DNA from 3 places in the Brevibacillus jepli genome. Region 3 is predicted to be linked to each of the others. Evidence: riboswitches for the same ligand, from Rfam matches in the RefSeq annotation. Region 3 holds a riboswitch; each other region holds the start of a gene.
What was found. A riboswitch is a leader RNA that binds a small molecule or an ion and turns the genes downstream of it on or off. The one in region 3 is predicted to bind cobalamin.
Positions count from the first base shown of each region.

Region 1 (10,056 bases), on a different contig from region 3:
TCTCCTGATGCTTCCAGTGACCAAGGCTCGTTTTCCACACGCAGACGCTGATGCGGCTTCAGTGGCTGCTCATCTGCAGACAGCGTGTATTTGCGCTGGTAGCCGCGCGGCGTAATCATTTTGCCATCGTAAACAAACGTCGAAGTATTACCGACAATAACAGTAGTCAACATGCCGATGTCATGCTCCAGCATTTGCGCCAAGGTCGTCACCACAACCGTTTCGCGCTCACGATAAGCACTTTTCACAATACCGACTGGCGTATCTGGTGAGCGGTACTGCAAAAGAATGCGTTGCGCTTCGACAATCTGGCGGGTACGTCGTCCGCTGCGCGGGTTGTACAACGCGATAACAAAGTCAGCCATCCCTGCTGCATCAATCCGTTTGGCAATCAGCTCCCACGGCGTCAAGTGATCACTCAGGCTGATCGTGCATGCGTCGTGCATGATAGGCGCACCGAGGATGGCCCCACAGGAATTGATCGCCGAGATGCCCGGAACGATTTCGATTGGGACGCCGGTTGCTTCTGTCCAGCCTTTTTCCACCAACACCTCGTATACGAGACCTGCCATCCCGTAAACACCTGAGTCTCCACTGGAAATGACCGCTACCTTTTTGCCTTCCTCTTCCGCCTGGCGCACAGCTTCCCGTGCACGCGTCACTTCTTCCGTCATCCCTGTGCTGACGATTTCCTGATTCGTCAAAAGTCCGCGGATCAAATCTACGTAGGTGGAATAGCCGATAATCACATCGGACTCCTGCAGCGCTTCCCGCGCCCGCTTGGTGATATGTTCAAAACTTCCTGGACCAAACCCGATCACAAACAACTTGCCGCTCATAAGGCCCCTCCCCTTTTCGGTTTCATTTTTTATAGGAAAATCGCAATCATCACGCTAACGAGCAGACATAGGAGCGAGACGAGATACATCAAACGAATCGTCGCGACAATATCACTTGCCTGCAATGGTCGCTTCGCATCTCCCATTTTTGCCCGATTCGACGCAACCCCTTGGTAATAATTCAGTCCTCCGAGCTGCACGCCCAATGCACCAGCGACTCCCGCTTCCGGCAAACCGCTGTTTGGACTCGGATGCAGGTGCGCATCTCTTCTGATCATCGCCCAGCACTGCTTCCAGTCCAATCTCTGCAGCCAGCTTGCAGCAACGAGCAGCAGGGCAGTCAAACGGGCGGGTATGTAATTCAGTACATCGTCAAAGCGGGCAGATGCCCAACCGAGATTGTTGTACTTCTTGTTTTTATAGCCAACCATGGAGTCGAGTGTATTCGCGGCACGATACGCCATTGCCAGTGGTGCTCCCCCGATCGCTGCATAAATCAATGGTGAGACGATCGCATCGACGATGTTTTCTGCCACGGTTTCCACTGCTCCCCGACATACTTCCGATTCATCCAGTCGCTCTGTATCGCGTCCGACTACCATGGACAAGGAGCGTCTCGCCGCTTCCATATCACCAGCCACAAGATGACGGGCAATCTCCATCCCGGCATCAGCCAAGCCTTTTGTCGCTATGGTCGTAGAAATCAACCAGGCACCCAAGACCCACGAGATTGCCGGATGGATAAAAGAGACTCCCCATAGCAGCAGCCAAACGACAGCGTAACTGCCGCAAACGATCACGAGCGGGAACAAGACTCCTACCAGCTTCAACTGCGACTCCTCTTTGACAACGGAACGAATTACCCGCTCCAATCGAGTAATCCACCAGCCCATGATGACCACCGGATGCGGCAAACTGCGAGGGTCTCCCACCACTCGATCAATCAAGTAGGCTGCACATAATATCCATACTTCTGTCATGTTGTCCCTCTCTTACTCGTCAGGGGCTGTCGTATCCATTTCTCCCCCAACCACTGTGCAACCAGCGCTTCCCCATGCTTTACGCCATCGACCTGCCAATATTGTTCAGGGGCGTTTTGCAAGTAGGCCGCCTGGAACCAGCGGATCACCCCTCCATGTGCGATGAGTACGACTGTATCGGATGCCCTCTTTGTACGCCATTCTTCCAAATGTGAACGGAGCCAGCCATCCACACGCTTCCCCAGCTCTTCGAGACTCTCTCCTTGTGGAGGTCGATTTTGGAAGGGATCGTCATACCATCTCGTGGCTCGCACCGGGTCCGCCTGCATGAGCTCGTCGTAGGTCATCAGCTCCCACACGCCAAAAGACAGCTCTCGCAATGCAGGAACCTGAATGATCGGCAGCTTCCATGCAGCAGCAAGTGGTTCGGCAGTCTGGATGCATCTAAGCAGGTCGCTGGCGTAGATCGCAACCGGTCGCCCGATGAGCGTCGATAATTCCGTCGCCAAATCCCCCGCCTGCAGATGCCCACGTTCATTCAAAGGAACGTCGCTATGCCCCAAATATCGGTGCTCACGATTGCAGTCCGTCTCCCCGTGGCGTATCCATACCAGCCTCATAGCCACCAGCTCCCGACTAGCACAAGCAGGAAGACGGCTTCACTGCTTTCGATAACAGCGCCGTAGCAGTCTCCATTTAATCCGCCCAGTTTTTTTGCAACCGAGCGTGAAAACAACATGGCGAACAAAAATGACAGCAAGATGGCTGTGATGACCTGCAAGCCCCCGAGAAACCAGCCTGCCCCAAACAAGACCGTATAGCTTGCGATGATAGAGGAAACAGAAAGTCCTGCACTGATGCCTTTTCCTATCCCTTTATCTTCCGAAAGATATGGCCAGAGCTTGATTGACAAAAGCACATGTGTCCGCGCTGCTACAGGTGCCACAATCAAAAAGCTTCCCCAGCCCGGATGCGCCAGCTCTGCTACTGCTCCTGCCTTGATCAACAAAAGCATGATCGCGGCCAGAACACCCATCGCTCCTACGCGGCTATCCTTCATGATCTCGATTACCCGCTCTCTTGGTCTGGCGCTGCCAAGACCATCCGCCAGGTCCATCCACCCATCCAAATGAAGACCACCTGTCACGTAGACCCATGCGACCAGCGTCAAAACAGCGGCGAGCCAAGGGCTAAACAGCCACAATCCTGCCTGATGCACACCCCATAGCAATAAACCAATGACTAAGCCGACTGCGGGATACCAGTTGACACTTTTTCTCCACGCCTCATCGGAAGGACGAAGCCACGGGACCGGGATACGGGTGAAAAACGAGATCGCGTGTAAAAATGCATTCATCCTTTGATCCTCCATGGTATCCCCGACAAAACTGTATAGACGGTGTCCGCTTGTCGCGCACTCTTCTGATTGACATCCCCCAGCACATCCGCGAACCATCTGCCCAAGCGACTCAAGGCTACACCGCCCAATCCGACTTCGCTTGTAACCGCAATTACTTTTTGTGGAGAATTATGCACGAGGGACAGCCATGCCTCTGCTTCCTGCAGCAATGCTTGCGTGTGTGAATCACTTCTCCATTCCGACCCCTCCACACTCATCAAGCGATTACTCACCCAAGTAGAAAGGCAATCGATCAATACCACATCATACTGTTCACTGAATGCGTGATAATCGGTCAATCGCTCTTTGACCTCTACACAGCCCCATTCCAGTGGACGACGCACCTGATGCTGCTCGATTCTATGCCTCATTTCATCATCCCATGCCTGACCTGTCGCCACGTACAGAACGCGATTGCTCAGCGAATTCGCAAGCTCTTCCGCGAATCGGCTCTTTCCTGAACGGACACCGCCAGTTACCAGCACCAAACTCATCGCTGTTCACTTCCTTCCGCATGGACCTCGCTAAGAGCTGCTAGCAGTCGCTCATTTTCTGCCCGACCACGTACTGCGATTCTCACATCATGAGCTGTCAAACCAGGATACATAGCGCAGTTGCGGATCAGAACGCCTTTTTTTCCAAGCCGTGCCTGTAATTGTTCCGCTGGCAATGATTCAGGCGAGCGAAGCAGCAAAAAGTTTGCCTCTCCTGGCCATACCCTCCAGCCCAGTTCACTGCGGATGAAATTGATTAGATACGTACGTTCTTCTTTTATGAGGCTGCGGGTCTGTTCCTCATAAGCTTGCTCTTGCAGGCACAGCTCTCCAGCCAGCAGGGCCAATGTATTCACGCTCCAGCTCACTTGCTTCTCGCGCATTTTCGCAATGACTTGCGGGTGCGCAATCGCATAGCCCAGACGCAATCCCGGAATCGCGTACATTTTCGTCATCGAACGCATCAAAATCACGCGGGGAAAGCGAGCAAGCTGCGTCGCCAATGTATACTGCCGCTCTTCCTCCACAAAATCGAGGAAAGCCTCATCCACGATGAGCCACGTATTGGTCTCTTTCGTCCATTCCGCCATTTGGAGCAGCTCATCCGGCTGGTACAGGATTCCCGTTGGATTGTTCGGTGACCCGACAAATACGAGGTCAGCCTGTGCAAAAAGAGCATGTAGCTCTACAGGATCAGGCTTGTAGCCTTGCTCTTCCTTCCCGAAGCAGCCAATGACACGGGCACCAAACTGCTCGGAAAGTTGCGCGTATTCCGAAAAGCAAGGATAGACTACGCCAACTGTTTGTGGCTGAAGCCCGAGAATCGCTAATGCCATCGCCTCAGCTGCTCCATTGGCAGGCAACAACCATTCTTCCGACATCTGCAGCCGATTCGCCAATGCACGGCGAAACACACGATGTCCAGGGTCTGGGTAATGCGCTACAGCAGCCAGCGAAGCCAGCAGCATCTCACGGACGCTTGCTGGCATCCCCAGCGGGTTAATATTGGCACTGTAATCCAGAAACTGACCGGGATCTACACCAAAGCGCTGCGCTGCTGTCAGCACATCTCCACCATGACCATACGTTTCAATTACCCCTGTGCTTTTCAAAACTCTACCCCCAGCACAGCCGGAATCCCTTCATCGTAGTAATGCTTGATCGGCTTCATTTCTGTTACCAGATCGGCTATATCCAAGATCTCCTGCTTCGCTGCCCTTCCCGTAATCACGAGATGGATATGGCTTGGCCTGTTTTGAATCGCTTCCAAAACATCGGTCAATGGCAGCACATCATCAATCGGAAAACGGTCAATGGCCAATGCGTTATTCAGCTCATCGAGAATGACGACATCGTACTCGCCGGAAGAGAGCCTTTCGCTCGCAAAAGCCCACGCTTCCTTCAGTGCCTGACGATGCTCCTCCGGTGTCTTCGTCCACGTGAAGCCGACGCCTTTTTGCACAATTTCGATCCCCAATTTATCAAAAACAATCTTTTCTCCGTATGTACGATCTGGCGACTTGATGAACTGAACCATCAGCACCTTTTTCCCACGGCCGGTCGCCCGTACAGCCAAACCGACTGCAGCTGTCGTTTTCCCTTTGCCGTCTCCCGTGTATACGAGAGTTAAGCCTCGTTTTTTATCGTTTTTATCCATCTTGACCACCTCAAAAAGTGACGTATTTTACTCCGATGTTTCCTCCAAATACTTTCCGAAGCCAACAAAAAAAGCGCCCTGTTTCCCCCAGTACATAAGGAAAAACAAAGCGCGGATAGCTGAAAAGCAACAATCCTCACCTCTTCCTTTGACCCGAAGGAAATCAGTGTAAACATAAAAACAGGCAGGTCTCCTGGCTTGAGGATCATCACTCTTCTTCTCCTTCCCGCTCCCGGATGGGCAGTGGATGGCATGATGCCTTGAAGAACAGCTACTCTCTTACAGTGGCGGGACCGCGTTGGCTTTTCACCAATCTTCCCTTTTAACCTTGCTCCTGCGAATCGGCTTCGCAAAAACAAGGACCTGTTTCTCTTTCATATGTAAATGTCATTCGTTTCATTGACAAGCACTTGCTTTAATAATAGCAAAAGCTCCCCAGTATTCCTAGCAAAAGCTGCCGATTCGTCGCAGGTCTCTATTTGCAGAAAATTAAGTATCCTTGCGTTTACTTACCTTTCGATTTTCGTTACCATATGTGATGTGCAAAATGATTTGCAAAACGTTCGAAGGCGGTGAGTAGTTATGTCCTTCCCTCCGATTCCAAAGATACCAGACACGGTCCTGCCAAGCCCACTGCCGATCAAAGAATGCGGTGAACCGATGATTTCACTCTCGTCACTTTCGGCCCAAATCTCCGTTTACCCCGTCTACTACCATGAGGGCTATGCCGGGGCGCAGCCAGAAGCCTTTTTACGAGAAGGCGCAGCACACAGGCTCGCCATGGCAGCCGCGCAACTGCCTGAAGGCTACAAGCTAGTCGTGTTGGACGGTTGGCGCTCGTTCGAGGTACAAGCATCGTTGTATGAACGATTTCGTGAAGCCTTGTTTTTACAAGGCTGGCAGGAAGGGCCCGCACTCACGGAAGAATTGAGCAAATTCGTCGCTCTCCCGACAACAGACCTCTCCAAACCGTCTCCTCACCTATCTGGTGGCGCAATCGACCTGACTATCGCAGGACCTGATGGCTGGCTGGAGATGGGGACAGACTTCGATGATTTCAGTGAATTGGCTTCCACTCGCCACTATGAAGAGCTCGCACAGCCTGCGCCAAAAGACATCGAGATACGAGACAATCGCCGACTGCTCTATCATTTGATGACTGCTGCTGGATTCGTCAACTATCCGAAAGAATGGTGGCATTTCGAGTACGGCACACGTACCTGGGCAAAAAACACACAGCAGGAACCAATCTATGGCGGGGTTATGTCGATGTAAGAAGTAGCATCCATGAAAAAGACCGTCAGCATTTACTGCCTGACGGTCTTACTTATTTGTTACGATCCAATCACTGCATAAAATCCGCCATGATCATCTCCGTATCAAACGGCGTAATTCCCTCTTCCAAGGAAAATACCGTATCTGCCTCGTCAGCTCCCTCAGTCAGCGTCCCTCTCGCCTGAGCATGTAGCATGAACAACTCATGTAGAGTCGGCTTCACCAACGAGGTGAGAGCCCTCCCCATCAGCTCCACCCCACCGGCATTGGACTCCACATTGTTAGCAAAACGCGGATCGGAATTCAGGGAGATATCGGTCCAAATCACTTTTCGCTCCACAAGATCAAGAATGACCGGGATACATATCCGCGTGTTTGCGGCGAGGTCAATCTTGTCCTGTACGGTCTGCGGCTCAAAAATTTCCCCTGTCTGTGGCGCCGAACGAATCATCCAGCCCGCGTAGCATTCCGGCAAGTCGCAATAAGGCTGACTCGTAAACGAGTACAGGTTCATGACGACATATCGACCGCCATAGCGGATGACAGAATCAATGTCGATGTCGATAAATTCGCACGCACCCTTGGGGGCCTGTACAATGTCCCCGCTATGACACGCTTGATACTGGTCCGAACGCAGATTGGTATAGGAAATATGCTCCATGTATTTCCAATCCTCGTTATAGAGCACGGCAGACAAATCAATATCGACTCTGCCTGTAGGGACATCGTTGACTACCCCTTCCCTCCACCACAGGAAAAAGCGTATGGTCCCTCCATCTGGAATCGACAGCCTGGAGCCACGAGCAATCGTGCGCAATGCTTTGCTCGCGGATCGCATAGAAAACGGAACGAGATGCTCCTGTAGTCGCGGATCGATATAGACGTTACCCAGCGACGGCAATTGGGCAAAACGATTCAACAAGGAGGTCCGGCAAATGTCAGCCGCTTCCCATCTGATCTCCTCCTGCAGTTTTGGCAATCGATTGTCGATCGCCTGCACTTTAGCCACCTGCCCTTTAGGGAAAAAGGTCCGCCACGCCCCGTAGCTATCCCTTTTCTCGAAGTGATTCATCACTTGCAAAAGGACAGGGGTCGATACTCCCGACGCTACCCTTTCGAAGGTTGCGAGCACTGTTCTTCCCTGCTCGGATAACCGCAACAAATGATCCAAGCGACGGGCAAATTCCCCCGGACGCTGTTCGAGCAGCTTGATCGCCGCTTTCACATCTCTTCCTGCCAATGCCTGCTCCACTTGGCTATTGAACGTCTCGAACTTATGATTGTTGCGCAAAATATCAAATGCTTCTGCCGTTTTCGGGTAGCGATCCTTGTATTCAAACGGATGCAAGATTTCCCCGAGACGAATCCATCTGTTTTTGTAACGATTCATGTCTTCTACGATATTCGAGTTGGCTTCCAGCAGGCGGAGGAGCAGTCTTCTTTCCGAGCGTTTGAACTTGCGAAATTTCGCAGGCGTGGCCAAGCTCACATCCCCGTCAGACAGCGCCACTGCCAGACGCAATACATCTGTCGCAGTCTTGCAGTGTTGGTCAAAAAAAGTAGAAGGAAGCTTGTCATACTTGAGCAAAAGACTTGCGGCGATCGCGACGTTTTCCTTTTGGGGAATCTCTCTCGGTAGAGCTTCGGCTATGTGTTCATACCCCTGAATCAAACCTTCCAAATCTTCTCTGTCAGTAGCAGATAGGGAGCTATTGGCACGCAGCAGGTTCATCCCTAGCTGAAGCAGTTCTTCGTCTGTGCCTAGATGGATCAGCTTCAGGCGGGATTCTCTCAGTAAAGGCAATCGTTTTTTTACTTCGTGCACAGGAAGGTCCAGCGTCAAATAATGAATGATCGCATTTACAAACAACTCACCATCGCTAGCCTCCATGACTTGCTTAGGAAAATTCGGATACATCGGCTTGTACTGTCGGGATGCCCCGATCTTTACTTTGAGCACAGCTACCACGTCCGAATAGAGCGCGAAAAACTCTCCCTCCGACAGCGTCCGGATTTTTTCCAGCAATTCTAGTGAAAAGGTATACCCCAAGCTCTCAATATTGCGCAAACCGGCAGCTAAATAAGAGACAGGCAGTTCATGCTGCCCCTGTTGTACGACGATTTTATTTTTCCTGCGAAGGTAGATTTGATTTTTCATCGGCATCGTAAAAAAATCAGGAAAGGAGTACCCCTAATGTGGAACTACACCATTAGCTCAGAAGGAAGGAGTACGATAGCCTGATTTTTTATTCCTTTTTGTAATTTTTATCCATTTTACTTCAAGATTTCCATACCGTAAAGCTCCTCCGCACGTATTACTCTCAAATCAGTCTATAGACCCATCTCGATTTCAATCTGCTGCCGGTTAAAACGTATTTCTTCTCCCTGTAAAGTAAAAACCAGCATACCAAAACTTTACAGGAGGGTGTAACTTCTTTATGAATCAATCTGTTGCTGGTAGTCATACAGGCCCACCTTTATTTCAGGGCGAGAAATGGTTAGTGTATACCGGGCTGCTTGGATTTTTGCTTGCTGTCATATGCGCGATCTGGGTCATGCTCTACGGAGGACCCGTAGCTCCTTATGGCGATGTTTCGAAAGCGTTTTCCTTCAATGCTGCGCTCGGCATATTTTTATTGTCGACAGCTGCAATCATTCCATTTTCAGGTATGGGGACGATAAGCCGTGCCTTCTTTCGCTGGTCGTATATCGCGCTCGCTCTCTATTCTTACGCAGCAGAAACGGTACAAAATTTTCGTGGTGTGGACCCCAGGTTCGTCAAAAATGGCGCCCCCTTTGACGAAGCCGTAAGTTTTATTTTTACGTTTGTCGCACTTCTTCTTGTCCTTTTTTATGTATTTTTAGCGGCCCAATACTTTCGCAGGAAATCTTATTCCCTGAACCCGGAGCTGGTAGTGAGCATTCGTTATGCGATGATCGCAGTTATGCTCTCCTTTGTAGCAGGTATTTGGATTTCTTTTAACGATGGTCGTGTAGTCGGACTGCAAGGAAATATTATCTGGCTTCACGGTCTTGGTTTTCACGCTCTGCAAGCTGTACCTTTTGTCGCTTGGTTAGCGCGACGAAAAAAACATGCCCGCTTCATCCATGTAACAGGCATCGCCTATTTGCTCGGATTAGCAGTCATTGGCTGGCAAACCTATCTCGGTCGTGCTGTTTTGGAGTTGTCCGTATTTCCGATTCTCGCCGCCTGTTGCTTTCTCATCGCCTTCATTCCTGTCGTGTTCTTACTCCTGCAAAAGGATCATGTAAACAGTTACGATATTCAGAACTGATTGATTCTCCCTATCATTCGTGTTACTTTGATACCAGAACCTGACATACGGTATCAGAAACGAGGAGATCGCTCTATGACAGCACGTATTGGACTTCCTGCACCCGATTTTACGAT
Region 1 covers NZ_JBFEFW010000021.1:26,003-36,058, reverse strand. The annotation lists gene cobJ (precorrin-3B C(17)-methyltransferase) at 1-839, opposite strand, end outside; gene cbiB (adenosylcobinamide-phosphate synthase CbiB) at 869-1,819, opposite strand; gene AB1L17_RS21245 (histidine phosphatase family protein) at 1,816-2,439, opposite strand; gene cobS (adenosylcobinamide-GDP ribazoletransferase) at 2,436-3,176, opposite strand; gene cobU (bifunctional adenosylcobinamide kinase/adenosylcobinamide-phosphate guanylyltransferase) at 3,173-3,712, opposite strand; gene cobD (threonine-phosphate decarboxylase CobD) at 3,709-4,824, opposite strand; gene cobO (cob(I)yrinic acid a,c-diamide adenosyltransferase) at 4,821-5,369, opposite strand; cobalamin riboswitch at 5,536-5,751, opposite strand; gene AB1L17_RS21220 (M15 family metallopeptidase) at 5,952-6,644, shown strand; gene AB1L17_RS21215 (TerD family protein) at 6,715-8,802, opposite strand; gene AB1L17_RS21210 (hypothetical protein) at 9,083-9,940, shown strand; gene AB1L17_RS21205 (peroxiredoxin) at 10,016-10,056, shown strand, end outside.
Region 1: it holds a riboswitch for cobalamin, as region 3 does, so the genes downstream of both, cobO (cob(I)yrinic acid a,c-diamide adenosyltransferase) here and AB1L17_RS26140 (ABC transporter substrate-binding protein) in region 3, are expected to answer to the same signal.

Region 2 (10,056 bases), on a different contig from region 3:
AGTGGAGTATGTAGATTTTCGCATCGTTGACCTGCTCGGCCGTCAACATCATGTCACCGTTCCTGCCTACGCGGTAGATGAAGGGACATTCCGCCATGGTGTCGCTTTTGACGGCTCCAGTCTGACCGGCTACAAATCCATCGAGGAAAGCGACATGGTGGCTATGCCAGATGCAGCAACTGCCTTCATCGATCCGTTCGTGGAAGCCAAAACGATGAATATCATCTGCAACATCGTCAATCCTGACAACACCGTCTACACACGCGATCCCCGCGGCATTGCACTCAAGGCAGAAGCTTACCTGCAACAAACTGGCCTCGCTACTGCTGCTTACTTTGGTCCCGAGTCCGAGTTTTTCCTCTTTGATAACGTACGCTATGCCTCTGGTCCATCCGGCTCCTTCTTCCATATTGATTCAGAAGAAGCTTTCTGGAACACCGGAAAAGAGGGACAAAATCTAGGCTACAAAGTACGCAACAAAGGCGGTTACTTCCCTGTTCAACCAACGGACTCCCAAATGGATATCCGAAATGAAATGTGCACGTTGATGACGAAATGCGGTATGCATGTGGAGCGCCATCACCATGAAGTGGCAACAGCTGGTCAAGGTGAGATTAACTTCCGCTTCGACACGCTAACTCGTACAGCAGACAATCTATTGCTGTTCAAATACATTGTGCGTAATGTCGCAGCGAAACACGGAAAAACAGCGACCTTCATGCCAAAGCCAATCGTTGGCGACAACGGGTCTGGGATGCACGTTCACCAAAGCTTGTTTAACGGCGATACCCCATTGTTTTATGAGCAAGGTGGGTACGCAAACGTAAGTGAGACTGCTTTGCACTACATCGGTGGTATTTTGCACCACGCCCCTGCGCTCATCGCCCTGACGAACCCGAGTACCAACTCATTCAAGCGTCTGGTTCCTGGTTACGAAGCACCTGTGAATTTGGTCTTCTCCCAAGGAAATCGCTCTGCAGCCGTGCGGATTCCGATTGCTGCCGTCACACCAAAAGCGTCCCGCATTGAGTTCCGCACCCCGGATTCTACTGCTAACCCGTATTTGGCATTCGCAGCCATGCTGATGGCTGGTCTCGATGGAATCAAACGCAAGCTCGACCCGCGCGAGCTAGGCTTTGGTCCATTGGATAAAAACATCTATGACTTGTCCGATGCGGAAAAACACGAAATCAAGAGCGCTCCAGGCTCTCTCTCAGAAGCACTTGTTGCACTAGAACAAGATCATGATTTCTTGCTCGAAGGCGATGTCTTTACAAAAGAAGTGATTGAAGGCTGGATTTCGCAAAAGCGCAGTGAGATTGAGCAAGTGGAGCGAACTGTGAATCCGAAAGAGTATGAACTGTATTATGATCTGTAAAATCACGCAAAAGGCGAAGCCCTTCTCTGATGAGGAGGGCTTTTCATTTCCTGGACACCGCTTGCTATTTATTTGAATCGAAATAAATTGGCAAGCCCATTCGTTCCCTGGAAAGTTCTGATAACCTCGTTTGCTATGTGTACTCCATTTACTATTGTATCTATATTTAGGTTTAAGTTAGAAAGCCTTAGTCGAGACTGTCTTCTTTCCCTACGGTTCGATTTTACCCACTCTTGATAATATTGCCCTAACGATTCAGGATTTTTATGCAGCTTTCTGATCGAGACCTTATTCGACTTCAGCCAATCCGTAAATTCAGGGGTAAAACCGTTGATATGTCTAGCCACCTCTCACGCTCACCTCGATTCTCAAATGAATAATGCAAAGGGAATACCTCTCCCTTTGCATTACTCTTTTCGTGCACATATACTGCTTTAATCTAAGGAACAACCGACAATGACCAGCAAAACGAAAAGGACCAGGATCAGAGCAAAGTCATCAAAGCCATCAAAGAATCCCAATCTGCCTCCCCCTTTCCATAGACATATTACTCTATGCGCTTTGCTCATGTTTCGCCTGTACATTCACCTACAGCAAAAAGGACGCAAGCATTTGCCTACGCCCTTTTTCATCCTATTGCAATCCCATCCGCGATTTGCCTTGAAGAATCCCGTCCAGGAAAGGAAAGCTGGCATTGGCTCCGGATCGTACTACCATGGGTTCTTGGGCCTATAATAACGCAAAAAGAGCCCACAAGCAGGCTCCCTTTGCATGGCAATTACTCTTTTACGTAAAGCTGATACATCTCGGTTACTTCATCTGTAGCTTTTGCGATTCGAAAAGCTTCTTCCACGCTTTTCTTGTTTTGGATTACCTCGTAGAAATAGCGCAGCGCGAACATCAGTGCAGAATTTCCGTCCGGGTAATCATTTGGCCCGATATACGTATGGCAACCACTGTCCAGAAAAGCCTTGGCTAGTTCGGGATCACCGAGCGTGCATCCGTTACCTATGACGATTTTTCCATCCAGCTTGGCAAAACGTCTAATCTCGTCAGGACCAAAATCATTCTTTGGTTCTCCTTCTTCGTAAACGTCCTCGCCCAGCTCTGGCATGACGAAGGTTCCCTCATCGCCATGGAAATTCAGAATAATCATGTCGGTATTCGGATATAGGTCACTGCCATTCAATACATCAATTAAATCGCTTGGTCGACCAATCCAGTACGTAAAGACTCGAGCACCAAAATACTCAAGTGTATTTCGGATTGCTTGGCTATCCAGATCCGTATCCGGACCGATTACTAAGGCAACATTCATTTCTGGTTTACTCATCGTTATATTCCTCCATTTGGTTGTAAGTGGTTTTTTCTTTTACTAAGACGAAACCATTTACATGGAGGGGGTCGGGCCAACTGGTAAATGGCAGGACGTTACTTCTTGGTCATCATCAAGTGGAAAACTCCTCTTCAATTGGAAATTTTTAAAAATTTTTAGTAGTATATCATTCAAAACCTGGGATGTAAAGTTTCTCCAAGGAGGAAAATGACTACTTTTTAATTGGCTCTTCCGGCCACCCTGGACCACCAAAATCATAGGACATCGGGCCATTGAACTTCTGAGACTCGAGCTCGCCTGTTCTTACATTCAAAACATCTATTCTTCCTCGCGCGTGTGTGTTAATGATCGTGAAGATCATCACATTGCGAATCTTGTTGTCTTTTTTAAAACGCTCGACTAGAATATGCTGATCATAGGCTATAATTTCGGGCTCTGGTGGCTTTAAGTTGTATTTTTGTTCAAGTCTTTCAATCGTTTCCTTATCTATGCCTTCGATTTTTCTCTCAGGATCCTGCAGCTCAAACTGCGAAACTAACGCTGCGTCTGTCTGTCCATCCTTTTTCAATACATGCTCGTACCCTTTTCCTACGATATACGCTTTGACATCTGGATGCTTCTCCAGATCTTCCGCCATGAATCGCTCAACGAATGTATGTGCTTCACGCTCGGCAAGCTCCGTCTGGATCACATCCAATGACTCTCCCCATGAACCTGTAGCACTTGTCGCAAGCAGCAAGCATATAAGCCATTTCAAAATCTACCACTCCATCTTTTGTATCACAGTTATTAGGCAAACCCTTTTTTAATTTTTGACTTCATGTCCCGATATAACTCTCCGTATGTAATCGCATGCTCGATGTGCGAATAGGTAAGCACTGAATCACCATCCTTGCTTTCGCAGCATGCAAAGAACAAGCTCTCCATCAGATTGTGGTTCTCGATCGAGTTCGTAATATGGACGCATTCCTCAATGGAATCATGAGAGTCATGCTTGTAAAAAAGAAACGTCCCTTCTTTGAAGGCCCCTTTTTTGTTGGCGTCCTTCCAGATCAGCATGCCCAAGGTAATAAAGTACCCTTCCTGAAAGCGAATCACACCTGTAATGACTGAATTAATCGTGGTCGGAATGATCGCAATCGAATCATTGAGCTGATTGACGTACTCATACAACGCTCTGTTCGATTCTCTTAGATCAAATATCGGTACATGAAGAAGCTGCTTGTCTCTTAATTTTTCTACGAGTTGCTGAACGCATAGCGTCTTATTCAAAGTTGAAATCACAACCTCATCACTTCTCCCATTGTAAGTAAGTGCCTCCTTAACGTTATTCGTGATGAACGGACATATCCCTACAAAATCCGCACAAATCTTCTTAACTTTTCAGCGAAAAGTAACTTTTACCAAAAAATATAGATATCACCACAACTAACAGAAAAATCAAGCGTATAAACAATCAGATTGGTATAGGGGGTAACGGTTGTGAAACTCGCGGAAGCGTTAATCATTCGTGCCGATTATCAAAAAAGAATCGAACAGATGGGTCACCGTTTGCATAACAGCGCAAAGGTTCAGGAAGGCGAGCTTCCTCCTGAAAATCCTAACGATCTCTTATCTGAGCTGAATCAGCTGTTTGACCAGCTCGAACGTATTGTGCAGCAAATAAATCGCACCAATGCAGCTTGCCGTTTTATTGAATCCATGACGCTCTCTGATGCGTTAACCAAACGTGATGTTCTCGGTTCAAAGCGAAATGAGCTGGCCGACCTGATCAGAGCGGCTACAGTCAAGCATGATCGCTACAGCCGTTCCGAGGTCAAGATTTGTTCGACCGTAAATATTGCCCAGCTGCAAAAGCAAGTCGATGAGCTGTCCAAGCAGTACCGGGAATTGGATGCAGGTATTCAACAATTCAACTGGTTAACGGAATTGCAGGAAGCGTAAGCCCACGTTCATGGAAAGTCGGTAGTCTGTCTGCAAAAGGCGAACACGTCCCCCGTTCAACAGGGTTATATGTTGAAAACTTATCGGTAGGGTCGAGGGGCCACCCGAGGGTTCAAATCCCTCTCTTACATAAGACGCCCAGTAATGTGACATGAGTAATGAGCACATTGTATTGTTACTACCATGTGTTGATTTTGACGGACAGACGAGGGTGGGTACGGGGATCATTCCATGTAAAAAAGCCCTTCACGCCTTTATGTGGCGAGAAGGGCTTTTTGGCGCAATTTTACGCCTTTCCTTTTAAATAATCGTCTTTTACTTTCTTTTCCTGTTCGACCGTTGTCATATCTTTTTCCAATACTTGATACATCAGTTCATCCTTCACCTTGCGTGAAATTTCTTTTTCCTGGTGATTCGGGACCGATGTACTCATGACAGAGTCTTGTTCCATACCAGCGTACCTCCATGGTTTTTTGGCTTAGCTTGCCCGAAAGCGGCCACCCCATTCACCACACCCGCTGAACACTGAGCATTTTGCGCAGCTCGTCGACCGAACGCGGCGTATTTCCGCCCAGTTCCCGCTTCCACTGCCCAGGCAATGCCTCCCACACATCAACGAGCAACGGCATACCCAGATGAAGGCTCTCCAGCATTCTTCTGTTCTCCAATGCCTCTTGAGGATCTCCCGCGAAAACAAGCTTACCTTCGTCCATCACACAAATCCACTCTGCCCATTCAAACGCAATGTCCATATCGTGTGTCGCCATCAAAACAGTCGTTCCTTGCCGATGAATGGTATCGAGCTCTCTCAGCAAATTTTTCGTCTGATAACGGTCCAGATATGCCGTAGGCTCGTCCAAGAGCAAAAGCTCAGGCTCCATAACCATGACCCCCGCCAGTGCCAAACGCCGCTTTTGTCCAAGGCTCAAGTGATGAATCGGAGCATCTGCCAGCTCTCTCAACCCGAATGCATCCAGCACCTTTTCTACTTTTGCCCGGATTACGTCCGCAGGCAGCTTCTGATTGCATAATCCGTAGGATATATCCTCCGCGACCGTGCTTGCGATCAGCTGATGCTCGGGATCTTGAAAGACCAAGCCTACCTTTTGCGTCATCTCTTGCAGTGCGGCTCGTTTGTAGACAAGCGGTTTCCCCTTCCACAGCACCTGTCCCTGCTGTGGCTGGATAATCCCGTTGCCATGCAAGAACAAGGTGGATTTCCCACAGCCGTTTCGACCCAGAAGGACGCATTTTTTCCCCTCTGGAATCCATAAGGACAGCCCACACAGGACGGGCCTCCGCCCTCCCGGATACGTGTAATGCAAATCGATGAACTCCAACAACCGCGCTGTCATAACCGCCAGCCTCCTGTCCACCACTCTAGCAGGATCAGTACGATGCAGCCTGCTATCGACTCCCATTCATAGCGACGCGAACGCGTATGCGTATGAAAAGAGAGCACCTGCATGCTTTCTCCGAATCCTCTAGCCGCCATTCCTTTGTACAAGGCTTCGTATTTGCGCATCGCTCTGATGAACAATTGAGCAACAAGAACCCCTGCATCTCGAAGTGTCGCCAAAAAACCACGATGGCCTCCACGAGAACGCTGCGCAATCCAGAGCTGGTGTGAAATCGTCAACAATACAAAGATAAATCGATACATGATCATCAAAAGATCGGTCACAATGACAGGGATACGCAGTCGGCGAAGCACCTGCAGGATCTCCGCAAACGGCACGGTAAACAAAATGAAAGCAAAACAAGTCAAGCTCGCCATGGTACGCCAAAGTAGTATCCATACCTTACCAAACGATGAGAGTGGCACATAGAGCACATACGAACCCAGCTCCCACGATGCGACGTACTGGACCTGCACTTCTCCTGCTCTCGCCCCTTCCACCAATAACGCAGGGAGTCCCACAACAAAAAACGAGAGGGACAACATCATAAATAAACAATAGATACGGACAGGAATACGAGCGTACACCACTACCCATACCGTCATCCAGACAACGACGGCCATCTGCATCCATACATGCCCTACCAAGACGAGCAGTAACAATGCACTCGCCAGCAATAGCTTGTGGACTGGCGGCAAAAGCTTCAGCCGATTTTGATAGGAAAGAGAATCAAGCTGCTGCCAGTTCATTTTTTCCGCTTATCCAACCGACCTTTGTACAAACCCACAGCATAGCCGATTACTCCGGCTCCCAATGCCGCCTGTACAGCAAACAACAAGCTCTCCGTTTCTCCACCTGGTGGTTCTATCAGCGGTTGAAACCACGGTTCGTAGTTCGGAGCGATTTCCTTGATCGCTTCTTCTGCCACGCCATCTGCGCCGCCAAATTCCGAATCCTGTACCAATAAAAGCGGGACAATAGCCAGTACGACTACCCCCAAGAGCAATAGCCAGTTCCATCCTTTTTTCACAGCGATTCCTCCCGTTTGAGCAAACGGAGCTGTGTCAGCTCTTTTGCGTTATAGGATAACAACCAGTTCCAGACGAGGACGGTCAATAGACCCTCACTGATTGCAAGCGGTACTTGTGTGAATGCAAAGATTCCTGCGAATTTGGCAAACGAGGCCAGCACTCCGCCAGATTCAGCCGGGAATGCCAGTGCCAGTTGAATCGATGTCACTACATAAGTAGCAAGGTCAGCCAAGGCCGCCGCCGCAAAAACAGCCAGACGTTGGCTTCCCTTGGCTTTCATGATCATCCGGTAGATTCCGTATGCCACCAGTGGTCCTACTACTGCCATGGATACAGCATTTGCTCCTAGCGTAGTCAAACCTCCATGCGCTAAAAGCAAGGCTTGAAACAAGAGCACCATGCTCCCTAGCACAGACATCGCGAAAGGCCCAAACATAATGGCGCCAAGACCCGTTCCAGTCGGGTGAGAGCTGCTGCCTGTAACGGATGGAATTTTTAGTGCAGATAAAACAAACGCAAAAGCTCCTGCCACTCCTATCAGGAGCTTCATCTCTGGATGCTCTTTGACGATTTTGTTAATCGAGCGAAGCCCGAGAATAAAAAACGGCAAGAAGACAGCCCACCAAAATAATGCCCAGGATAATGGCAAATACCCTTCCATGATGTGCATCGCATGTCCTGTCTCTGGTTCATTCAAAAGAAAATAAAGGACAAAGCCCGTGATCAACAGACAAGTAGATACGATACGTGATCGATTCATGTTCATTCCTCCTTCACTGCTTCTCATTCTTTCGTACAAACAAAAAAATCCCATCCATCAATGGACGAGATACGCGCACAAAACAATAGACTGATTGCACAGCCTCATTGCCTCGTATTCACCGCTCCTTTCCGCGAAGGTTTTTGTGGGTGTGGCTACTAGGTAGGTCTCCTGGCTTCCAGATCCATGCGCTCTTTGTCCTTCCCCATACGAAAATGAGTGGTTTTCTTTCAAAGAGAGCTCCCTGGTTACAGTGGCGGGACCGCTCGGGACTTTCACCCGATTCCCTGTTACCCTTTATGCGTCACATAAAGGCACCTAACGCCGACAATATGAAATTGGCAGACAATTCATGTTTGCCCCACATCATTATACCGGATCACTACATAAAGCGGAAGAATATAAGCAAAAACGCATAAGCCGATGATCCGCTACGAACGGAGCCATCGGCTTATGCGTACTTGTTCTATCTATTCTTTTGCGTCTACGCCAATCACTTCACTAATATGATTAAAACCATCACGCTTCATGAGCTTGAGCAGTTTTTTGTTGATTTGCTTGGCGATACCTGGTCCCTGATAAATCATCCCCGTATAAACCTGAACGAGGCTGGCCCCTGCGCGTATTTTCGCGTAGGCGTCTTCACCGGTAAATATGCCCCCGACGCCGACGATTGGTACCTTATCCCCTACTTCTTGATAAATTTCCTTCACCCAAGCAGTAGAACGCTCCGTAAGCGGTCTTCCGCTCAAGCCGCCCGCTTCCTCGGCATAACGATGCCTTTCAACCGCCTCGCGTGACAGCGTCGTATTGGTGGCAATAATTCCCGAGATGCCTTCTTCTACCGCGGCGTGGACGACATCACGCATGTGCTCATCCGACATGTCTGGTGCTACTTTCAACAAAATCGGCTTCTTCTTGATGCTGCGTGATTCCATTTCAGAAGCTTTTTCCCTTACCGCACGAACCAAATGACGCAAGCTCTCCGTTTCCTGCAAGTCACGCAGATTCGGGGTATTGGGAGAACTGATGTTAATCACAAAGTAATGTCCGTATGCATAGAGCATGTCCATACATTTGCTATAGTCGCTGGCCGCCTCCTCATTCGGAGTTACTTTGTTTTTCCCGATATTAATCCCGATCGGAACGTCTGAATAGGCGTAATCGACCAGGTGCTGGGAAGCCAGATACGCACCGTGATTGTTGAAGCCCATCCGGTTAATGATTGCCTGATATTCCGGCAAGCGGAATAAACGCGGCTTCGGATTGCCAGGCTGCCCCTGCGGCGTCAACGTCCCGATTTCCACAAACCCGAAACCTAACGCACCTAACGCATGATAAACCTCAGCATTTTTATCAAAACCAGCTGCAAGTCCAACTGGATTGGGAAAAGTCAGCCCCCACAGCTTGTTCTCCAGACGCTCGTCTTTCACTTGGTACATCATCTTCAATATACTTTTGCCTGGGGCAGAATCCTCTACCAGCCTTAAGGCACCAATTGTCTTTTCATGAATCTCTTCCGTATCCTGCTTAAACAGATAGTTTCGTATGAGTTGATACATCACGGCTGCACTCCTTACTCCGTTTCTACCTCTACACCTCATAGTAGAATACCACACTTTTTCGGGAGGAGGTAACCTTTATGCATGATACATATTTCCAAGTGAGCAGGCAAATCCTAACAGCACCACCACGCACAGGGGGACAAGTCTTTTATGAAAGTGGATGGAAAAATCGGGATTGGCCAAGCCATCATGGTGATGATGCTGACGATCGGCATTACGAACCACGTAACCGTCATCCCCCTCTTACTCAGTAAGGCTGGAAGAGATGCTTGGTTTAGCGTGTTGCTTGCTGGTATTCCCTTTTCCTTGTGGGTGTATCTCTTGTTTGTCGTAAATCGAAGTTTGAACCAACAGTCCTTGTATGAATGGCTTTCGCAACGATCAGGAAAACTCGTCAGCCATCTCTTGCTCGTCCCGATCATGATCTGTTTGTACATGATGGCGCTAACGAATCTGATCGATACGCAGACATGGACAACCGTTAACTATTTGCCGCGAACGCCCGAGTGGGTGACTGCTTTTGCCTTGATGGGGCTATGTGTACTCGCATCTATTGGAGGAATGACCTCCGTTGGAATCACAGCAGGAATCTTGCTGCCCATAGTCGTGTTGCTCGGATTTTTCGTTGCTTTTGGCAATATT
Region 2 covers NZ_JBFEFW010000009.1:156,149-166,204, forward strand. The annotation lists gene glnA (type I glutamate--ammonia ligase) at 1-1,378, shown strand, start outside; gene AB1L17_RS12160 (YjcZ family sporulation protein) at 1,813-1,899, opposite strand; gene AB1L17_RS12165 (delta-aminolevulinic acid dehydratase) at 2,157-2,711, opposite strand; gene AB1L17_RS12170 (hypothetical protein) at 2,926-3,471, opposite strand; gene AB1L17_RS12175 (hypothetical protein) at 3,504-3,998, opposite strand; gene AB1L17_RS12180 (DIP1984 family protein) at 4,197-4,658, shown strand; gene AB1L17_RS12185 (hypothetical protein) at 4,945-5,109, opposite strand; gene AB1L17_RS12190 (energy-coupling factor ABC transporter ATP-binding protein) at 5,165-6,013, opposite strand; gene cbiQ (cobalt ECF transporter T component CbiQ) at 6,010-6,807, opposite strand; gene AB1L17_RS12200 (cobalt ECF transporter S component CbiN) at 6,804-7,088, opposite strand; gene AB1L17_RS12205 (energy-coupling factor ABC transporter permease) at 7,085-7,849, opposite strand; cobalamin riboswitch at 7,994-8,186, opposite strand; gene AB1L17_RS12210 (quinone-dependent dihydroorotate dehydrogenase) at 8,320-9,411, opposite strand; gene AB1L17_RS12215 (GerAB/ArcD/ProY family transporter) at 9,565-10,056, shown strand, end outside.
Region 2: it holds a riboswitch for cobalamin, as region 3 does, so the genes downstream of both, AB1L17_RS12205 (energy-coupling factor ABC transporter permease) here and AB1L17_RS26140 (ABC transporter substrate-binding protein) in region 3, are expected to answer to the same signal.

Region 3 (10,056 bases):
ATTGGCGACCTCTTACTAACCAGGCAACCAAGAACAGTGGAATATCCAGCAAAAGCATCACCATCGCTGGTGACAAGTCAAAGGCGTATTTCGCCAATAACCCCAATCCAACGAAGCCACCTTCAGACAAATGGTTCTGAAAGTTAATGTGATAATACGCAAAAGCAAGTAAACAAGCTCCAAACAAAATCATACTGTAACGCTTAGATAACTGCAGCGCTCTCCTCATCATGGGTTCCTCGCATCTTTGTCGGTTTAGGCACAGACGACCAACCGACTACCGAGGAACATCGAAAGTATAAGTCGCTACTCATACAAACTGCCTCGCTTTCGTAGTAGGTAGGTCGTCCAAGTGACGATCGACTACTACGAAGCTAAGTGTAGGAGAGGTCAAAACGTTTCCAGATCGTCCTATGGGGACGCATGGTATCCTGATCCCTTCCATGGCTTTTCTTGTATTATATCACAAAAAAGGTGAAAAGACGACTCGAAACCGTCTCTTCACCAAGTTAAAATCGGAAGGCTTGTCCTTTTTGCTCCACCGGAATCCCTGCTGTAAGGAGAAAAACTTGATCAGCAACAACTGCTACACGCTGATTCATCAAGCCCGCCAAGTCACGGAACATGCGGCCTAGCGGGTTTTGCGGGACGAGTCCGTAGCCTACTTCGTTCGTCACCAGCAAAACCGTCCCTGGGTAACATGCGAGCTTGTTTACCAGCTCATCAACCTGCCGAAGCACTTTCTCAAACGGCTGGTCCCCTCCATAATGCAAGAGCCAATTAGACAGCCACAGGATTAAGCAATCAACCAAAATCAATGTCTGTTCTCCTTGTATTTCCTCTTGGGTTCCCAGTTCAGTGAGCAATTCTGTCAATGCGTACGGCTCCTCAATCGTCTGCCAAGAAAAGCTGGATTGCATGCGACGATCTCTGTGATGGAAAATCCGCTCTTCCATCTCTTCATCGGTGATTTGTGCAGTCGCAATGTAAACACCCGAGGAGCCCAAATGAGCCGCGTATTTTTCCGCAAATGTGCTTTTTCCACTGCGGGCTCCTCCTGTAATCAGTACGATCATGCTCCGCCCTCCTAATCGTGCTCTTATACCTGCGATTGCAAAATAATTTGCGGCAAATGATGAACAGGATGCTCCATGACGATTGGTCTCGTTCCGTATACAGCCTCGATCCTGTCACTTTGCAAAATGTCTTTTGGTGCGCCGACACTCATCTGCTTTCCTTTGTGCAGCATCAAAATGCGATCGCAATAAATGGAGGCCAGGTTCAGATCATGCAGCACTGCAACGACCGTTACCTGTGTTGACTTTTGCCATTTTCGTACGATGTCCATGAGTTGAATCTGGTAACCGATATCAAGGTAAGTCGTGGGCTCATCGAGCAGCAGCACCTGAGGTCTTTGAACCAATGCCTTTCCCAATGCGACGCGCTGCTTTTCCCCACCACTCAGCTGATCCAGTGTACGATCTTCCAAATGCTCGAGACCGAGCATTGAAACAATCTCGTCGATGAGCGGTGTGACATCCTGCTTCTCTTCCCCCAACCAGTTTTGGTGTGGAAACCGCCCCATCTCCAATACCTCTCGAACGCAAAATCCGACAGGCGGCAATCCTTCCTGCTCAAGTACAGCCAAAATTTTGGCGAGCTCCTTGCGTGAATACGAATGCAGCTTTTTTTCCTGAAGCGAGAGATCTCCTGCATCCGGCTTGATGACACCGGAAATGATTTTTAATAAGGTTGATTTCCCGCTTCCGTTGGGCCCGATTATGCCGAAAAATTCTCCCTTGCTCACGCAAAAATCGATGTCGTGCAAGACAGGTTCATCCTGGTACGATTTTTGCAAGCTGCGCACGTTGATCATAGACTCACTCACCTCTTTCCCAACCGTTTATTTTTCTTCAATAAATAGGCGAAAAAAGGTGCTCCCAGAAATGCTGTCACGACACCGAGCGGGATTTCCGTCGGGCTAAGTAGCATTCTTGCAAGAGTATCGGCCCACAGCACATAAATTCCACCGCAGATCGCAGCCAATGGCAATAAGATGCGGTAATCCGGGCCTACTAGCAAACGAACGAGATGCGGTACGACTAGGCCAACGAAACCGATAATTCCCGCGATAGACACCGCCGCTGCTGTCAGGAGAGTCGAGACAATCAGAACAACCAGCTTTGTCCGATCCACATGTACGCCTAAGTGTGCGGCCTGCCGCTCTCCCAACGCAAACAAGTTCAGGGAACGCGAATAGCTGATGAGCACCATTCCTCCTATAACCAAGTACGGAACCAAGACGTACGTGAAGTCCCAGCCTCGAAACGACAGGCTGCCCATGAGCCAAAACACAATCTCATTCACCGTCTGATCGGATAACGACACCATGAAGGATACAAGCGAGCCGAGAAAAGCCTGCACGACTACCCCAGACAAAATGAGCGTCTCCGTTTGCAGCTTTCCTTGCGTGCTCGCGAGCCCGAGAACAATCCACAAGCTGATCAGCCCTGTAAGAAACGCGACGACTGGCGTGCTCCATGCTCCCAAAAAGGTTATTTGCAAGCCGAAAAGGATCAGAAAGGCCGCTCCGACTGCCGAACCCGATGCCACTCCCATCGTAAACGGATCAGCGAGGGGATTGCGCAATACTCCCTGAAAGCCCGCTCCGGCAAGAGACAAGCAGGCGCCGATCAAGACAGCTAATACGACGCGCGGAAAACGAACCTTCATGACGATCTGCTCAGAAGACTCTGGCCACGTTACTGTTACCCACTCAGACAGGCCCGGGATTTGATGAAGCAGGATGAGCCATACTTGCGAAATGGGGAGGTGTGCCGCTCCCATTGAGATGCTAATGACTACAGATGCCAGCAGGACGAGACTGCTTACTCCTCCCCATACGATCAATCGTTTCTTCATTTTATTTCACCAAGTCTGGGTAAATCGCCTTGGCTACTTCGATCAAGCCTTGCGTAATACGCGGACCAGGACGGGAAAGAATATTTTGGTCCATGCCAAAGATTTGCTTCTCTCGGATGGCCTTCATTTTATCCCAGCCACTGCGTTTTGCGATCATATCCTCTAGCTTGACGCCAGTCTTTTCATCGGTAATTCCATTCGCGTACAAAATGACGTCTGGATCACTTTGCAAAATCTTTTCCTCACTGATCGGATTCCAGCCCTCGGTATCTGCAGCGATGTTCGTGGCTCCTGCCAGCGTGATGAGCTCGTCCATGAATTCACCTTTTCCGACTGTCCAGCCTGGGGAGAATTCCAAGTACACCTTTTTCTTCTCTTCCGGTTTTACATTTTTGACAGCAGCTTGAACGTACGCGATGTCTTTCTTCATTTGCTCAACGACTTTTTCTGCTTGTTCCTGCGTATTCGTGATAACGCCCATCGCCAAAATGTTGTTCAGGATGTCGTCCATCTTGGTCGGATGGGTAATATAGACCGGCATGCCGAGTGATTTGAGCTTGTCAGCCACTGGCTTTTCCATCGAAATGCCACCGATGACCATATCCGGTGTCTGAGCGAGAATGGCTTCCTCATTCGGTTTAACGACTCCGCCAATTTTTGGCTTTGCCTTCGCCGCTTCTGGATAATCATCATAGTCTGAGACAGCTACGATCCGATCCTCCAAGCCTAATGCGAACAAAATCTCCGTCTCAGCAGGTGACGTCGAGACGATTCGTTCAGGAGCTTTTGCGAAGGTTACTTCTTTTCCTGTCGCATCCGTGACTGTCAATGGATACGTTGTTTGTTTTGCTGGCTGCGCTGTATTCTCTTGCGGTGCTGGCTGTGGTGCGCTCGTTTGTCCACCTGGTGCCGGTTGACTGTTTTCGTTGCCGGCACAACCTACGAGACTCGCTGCAACGAGTAAGGGGATCATGAATCGCAATGAACGTTTCATATGGTAAACTTCCTTTCTGCATGTCTGATTGACTGTCATTTCCAATAAAAAACAAAAAAATCGACCCTTGCTTCCAATTCGGAAATCAAAGGGTCGGCACTTCAGGACAAAACAAACCTCTTGCATTGCTCCCTGAAATAGGCCGATCCTTTCCGCGAAGGCGCAGGCACTAAAACAAACAGGCAGGTCTCCTGGCTTACGGCTTTTGATCATGCCGTTTTACAGTGGCGGGACCGCGTCGGGTTTGCACCGACTTCCCTTTTCACCCGGTCTTTTGATAATAAGACGAGGCACCTGTTTGCTGATACGTTTTGAAATTGTCGCAGTCCATGACTCATCCTACATCATAGCATTCCTTGGGAGAAAAAAGAATGAAAAACGCCTGAACAAAAACGATCAGGCGTTTGTAAAACTTTCTATTTTTGTCCGCGTTTATGCAAATAATCAAGGATTCCCATGGCGCATACTTGTAAATCGAGCTTGAGCACTTCATAAACCTCATGCTCACGGCCGATTCCCTGTGACTGCAAGTGATCGGTGACGCGACTGAAAAGATTGCTGGCCAATTCATCGTATGTTTGTTCAGCAGCAAGAGCAGACTCTCCTTCCGCCACAAACACTGGGAGCCACTCCCTTATTTGGCGGTATGCATCCTCTACCTGCTCCGTCATACCATAATGCCCAAAGTAAATTCGGCGCAAATGCCGGTCTTCAAAACGACAAATGGATTGTTGCATCGCGTCCGGATCAAACTGATTCGGAGAGGTAGAAGGCAGTACGAGGTGGATACCCTCCTTTTTAAGCTGTGGATAGAGTACACCTGCTGTATCACCCGTGAACATACCTTGGCTTACTGGGTCGTAAATACTGAAATGATGATTGGCATGACCAGGGGAATCCAAAAACTCCAGCACACAGTTCTCTCCAATTTTCAGCGTATCCCCGTCCCCTCGAATCAATATCCGTTCCTCGGGAACAGCCTCAATCGGCTCAAACAAACGGTCAAAATCGTCATGATAAACAGCTCTCGCCCCTGCGATCAGTCGGCTAGGGTCTATGAGATGGCGTGCACCTTTTGGATGGACGACGACCTTTGCATTCGGACAATCCTTCAGAAAAAGTCCGGCTCCTCCTGCATGATCCAAGTGAATGTGTGTGACGATGATGTATTTCACTTGTTCGGTCGTATAACCCAGCTGGGCGAGACCTGCCTTGATATAAGGTACAGAGGGGCTTGGCCCAGTTTCTACCAAAGTCAGTTCTTCTTCAGCGATGACATACGTCCCCGTCCGTTCCGCCCAGCCCATATCGAAACCGTCTATTAAATGAATACGTTCCCCTAAGTAGATTGGCTGTGTTGATTGCATGTAAATGCTCCTCCTTTTCAAAAGCCATTCTGTTTTGTTGATCGAATATTTACACTTTACCATCTATTTCGAACGCCTTGGGGATAAACAACACAAATTCTTCATAATTTTATCGTAATATAAGGGCAGCAAAAACAATTCCATTATCTGGAGGGGTGCAAAAATGGGTCAGCTTTTTTCTGAATTACGACCTGAGCATGAAGCGTTTATCAAAAAGCAACGGATGTTCTTTGTTGCCTCAGCTCCTATGAACGCAGATGGTCACGTGAATCTTTCACCGAAAGGTTACGATTCTTTTCGCATCATATCGCCTACGGAGGTCGCTTACTTGGACCTGACTGGAAGTGGAAATGAAACCAGTGCACACCTGCAGGAAAATGGCAGGATTACGATCATGTTCTGTGCATTTGAAGGCCCCCCTCTCATCATGCGCCTATTCGGCAAAGGAACGGTTATTCTCCCAGATACGCCTCGGTGGGATGAGCTCGCAAGCGACTTTCCACTTCTGCCCGGTGCTCGTCAAATCATTACCGTAAACATACAGGAAGTAAAGACTTCTTGCGGCTGGGCTATCCCCTTCTATTCCTATACAAAAGAACGCGACACCCTTCAAAAATGGACCTTGGCTAAAGGCGACGAGGGAATCCTTTCTTATCAACAAGAACACAACGTCGTAAGCATGGATGGATTGCCAACACCATTGGGACAAAAGCTTTTTCCTGTAGCAGATGGAGATCATTAATGGTAAAACGCAAAGAAGCTGCCTTGCTCGCAGCTTCTTTGTTTGAATCCTCTTTACTTGCTCGTATAAATGACCACTGCATCTCGGAGAAACTCGGCAACACCAGGCTGCTCCTTATCGTAGTAAGCCGTGAAGCGCGGGTCATCGACATACATCTGGGCAACACCTGCGTGAGCTTCCTTACTGTAGCTGTCCCAATAAAAACTGAGCCATTGGCGGTGAAGATCAGCCGCTTTTTGTGCAAGCTCATGAGCAGGATCTCCTGTCGCAAAAGCCTGCGCCAGCGTCTCATGCAGCTCTGCATTCAGCTTCTCAAGAGTGGCATACTCCTGCTCGGTCATCCCTTTTAGCTTTTGATTGGACTTTTCGATCTGGTCATTTCCATATTTTGCGCGAATTTCTTCTCCGTACTGTGCCTCGTTGTCGTCAATCAACTTTTGTTTGAAGCCTTCGAATTTCTGTTTGTCACTCATGGTAATGGTCCCCTCTCTTTGTGCTAACGTCATGTCGACATTGGCAATTAACGCGTCCAATTGCGCTCGTCTTTCCAGGAGCTTCTCGCGGTGCTCCCGCAGTGCCCGTTTGGCATCAAAGGTTGGTGAATCCAGGATCTCCTTGATTTCCTCCAAGCTCACACCCAGCTCTCGGTAAAAAAGGATTTGCTGCAATCGATCAACCTCTGGCTGTCTGTAAATGCGATACCCTGATGAATTGATTCTCGCCGGCTTGAGAAGGTCAATTTCATCGTAGTATCGGAGCGTCCGGGTGCTGACACCCGCCAGGAGTCCTAGCTTTTGCACCGTATATTCCATGTTCATTCCTCCTGACAAATTGATCGTACACATTTACGGACCGTCAATGTCAAACACATTTTAATAAAAAATTGGCGTTACTCTATTTTCATTATTTGCTAAAATATAGGTAAATCAATGCGAGGGGAGGATTTCTGATGCTCTCTATCCTTTATATCGTCGGCTTTATTGGGGTCGTACTTGGAGCCGGATGGGGATTGACAGGTCTGATCAGTCTCAAAGCACGAGACAAACATGCCATCAACCATTACAGTGACGATGTTTATGCACAACAAACCTTGTACCAATTGCACAACAACAATTCTAACCAAGGAATTTAAATAGAAAATGGCTGCCCGCATCTTGTGCATAGGCAGCCATCCTTATTTCTTACAGTGCTTGGAATGTATCGGTCAATACCGGTACGATTTGTTTTTTACGGGAGACAACGCCCTTCAGAACCGCTTTGTTGTCCACCAATGTTACTTGGTACGCTTTTTCTACTGCTTGTGTTGCGCTGCCGAGTGCGATCGCAACAGAGTCATTGTTCAAGATATCCGTTACCACGAACACGAACAGGTCCAGACCTTTTTCAGCGATGTTCGCGTTCATAGCCGCTTCCAGTTCGCCTTGGCGTGCGAGGACATCATTTACGTCAACCGCATTAACTTGCGCGATTTCTACTTTCGCATTGCCCATTTGGAATTCTTTTGCATCCAGTGTGAGCAGTTGTGCGATTGTTTTGTCGCTTAAGTCTGCCCCTGCTTTTAGCATCTCCAGACCGTACGCTTCCAGATTGACACCCGCGATTTCAGCCAGCTCGTGAGCTGCCGCTACATCTTGCTCCGTGCATGTTGGAGATTTCAACAGCAATGTATCAGAAATGATCGCAGAAAGCATCAAGCCAGCCATCTCTTTTGGAATATCTACGCCGTTTTCTTTGTACATCTTTTTCAAAATGGTTGTGGTGCAGCCAACTGGCTCAGCACGGAAGTAGAGAGGATTGCTCGTTTCAAAATTCGCGATACGGTGATGATCGATCACTTCAACCACTTGCACCTGCTCAATATCATTTGCGCTTTGTTGACGCTCATTATGGTCTACGAGGATGACTTCATTCACTTCATTCGCAACTGTTTCTACTTGGCGAGGTTCTTTTACTTGGAAGTAATTCAACACAAATGCTGTTTCGCTGCTGATTACACCCAGGCGTACAGGCTCTACATTCGCGCCCAGTTTTGTTTTCAAGTCAGCGTACACCAGTGCTGAACAAATAGAATCCGTGTCTGGATTTTTATGACCGAAGATTAGTTTTTTTTCCATCATCCATACTCCTTAGTCGTGTTTTGGCGTCAAAATTATACCATAGGATAGAGGATATTCCCAAGTTACATTATAGGTTCAAAATAGGTTCAAAGTCGATCATTGAAAATAATGTTTTGAATATCGATTGGATTGAAAAAGGAGGCGATGTGAGATGAAGGTGGCAGCGTTGTATGACATACACGGGAATGTGCCTGCCCTACATGCTACATTGACGGAGCTCGAAGCGGTGAAGCCAGATCTTATTGTCATCGGGGGTGATATCATCTCGGGGCCGATGCCCGTCCAGACACTTGAATTGCTCTTCCAAGTGGAGACTCCCGTGCAATTCATCCGTGGAAATGGGGATCGTGAAGTCGTCCTTGCTTTTGACAGTGAGGATCAGCATCTGGAAATGTCTGATTCTGTGCGAAAAATTACATCATGGGTGGCGGAGCAATTGAGCGACTCTCATCGTGACTTCATTGCCCGGCTTCCGCTTACATACACGTTAAAACGAGATGATTGCGAAGACGTGTTATTTTGCCACGCCATTCCTTATAATGACGAGGACATTTTCACCCCTCTTACTCCAGATGAAGTTGTTCACTCTTACTTTCACGGGGTTCAACAACCGACTGTTATTTGTGGACATACGCATATTCAATTCGAACGTCGCCTTGGCGATCTGCGTATTCTCAATGCTGGAAGTGTAGGCATGCCGTATGCCGACAAACCTGGTGCATACTGGTTACTGCTTGATGGTGACAGCTATGAGCATCGCTTTACACCTTATGACATAGAGACTGCGGCAAAACAGATAGATTCTGCACACTATCCGCAAGCCCAGCAATTTACGGATGAGAATGTACGAAAGATCCCTACGGCTCAAGAAGCTATGGAATTTTTAGAGACAATGGCACAGAAAAACCGACCCTCTACATCGTAAAGGGTCGGCTGACACACATAGCTAATTCAATTAATCGTCCCAGTCTACGTCCAGTACAGCACCTGTCGCAGCAGAAATCTCCAGATCTACTTCCTGTCCTTTGGCCGTTTTCACTTCCACTTCATATACATATTGATTATCGTCTTCATCCAGCTTAATGGACTTGATGCTGCCATTCACTTTAGCCAAGGCGATTTTTTTCGCTTGCTCTACACTAATTTTCACTTGTTGATTTTTCCACTGATCGTCGTTGTCGTCGTCATTGTCATCGTCGTCATCATGATCAAGGTCCTGCCACACCTCGCCAGTCATGGCATCTACGTATACGTCAATCTCTTGATGCTTGTTTCTGATCTCTGCTTTGTAGTAGAGGAAACCATCTTCTTCATCCAGCTTCCACTCGGTAATCGTGCCAGACTGGACATCCCGAACTTTTTTCAGTGCTTTTTCAGGCGTGATACGCACTACCTTCGCCCAGTTGTATGGAACATCATCGTCGACCTGAAGATAAACGGTAGAAGTGCTCTTTTGCTGTACGCTGTTATATTGATTGCTATGTGCGAAGGCTGTTACGCTGAGGCTCCCTACGATAAGTGCTCCTACCATGGTCATGACTACTTTTTTCATATGATCTCGCTCCTTTTTTCGACCGGTTTTGTTTGATCTCCTTTATCATAAAAAGGTCAGATGAAGGAAAAAAAAGAGAGAGATTAGAAATTGATGAGAAAATAGAGGAGCCCTCTCACAGAATTCATGATTGCCTACAAGCAACAGCGATTAACAAAAAGAGCGCATGTTTTCTACTGGCAAAAATGATCGATTCCGGCTGTAAATCGACTCAGATGAAGCATCCGCGCTTTTGCGTGCTTCTGGTGTCATTTCGTATAATGAAAGCAGTCGAGAGGACAACAGCCGACTCGATGACATACGAAAGAGAGCGTGAAAAGCAGTGTAATACATATCGTTTCTAACTACTTTCTACTTTTACT
Region 3 covers NZ_JBFEFW010000033.1:8,508-18,563, forward strand. The annotation lists gene AB1L17_RS26120 (YitT family protein) at 1-232, opposite strand, end outside; gene cobU (bifunctional adenosylcobinamide kinase/adenosylcobinamide-phosphate guanylyltransferase) at 510-1,076, opposite strand; gene AB1L17_RS26130 (ABC transporter ATP-binding protein) at 1,100-1,876, opposite strand; gene AB1L17_RS26135 (FecCD family ABC transporter permease) at 1,885-2,922, opposite strand; gene AB1L17_RS26140 (ABC transporter substrate-binding protein) at 2,924-3,916, opposite strand; cobalamin riboswitch at 4,081-4,229, opposite strand; gene AB1L17_RS26145 (MBL fold metallo-hydrolase) at 4,333-5,283, opposite strand; gene AB1L17_RS26150 (pyridoxamine 5'-phosphate oxidase family protein) at 5,447-6,025, shown strand; gene AB1L17_RS26155 (MerR family transcriptional regulator) at 6,079-6,837, opposite strand; gene AB1L17_RS26160 (hypothetical protein) at 6,975-7,157, shown strand; gene AB1L17_RS26165 (manganese-dependent inorganic pyrophosphatase) at 7,207-8,139, opposite strand; gene AB1L17_RS26170 (metallophosphoesterase family protein) at 8,294-9,067, shown strand; gene AB1L17_RS26175 (PepSY domain-containing protein) at 9,098-9,694, opposite strand.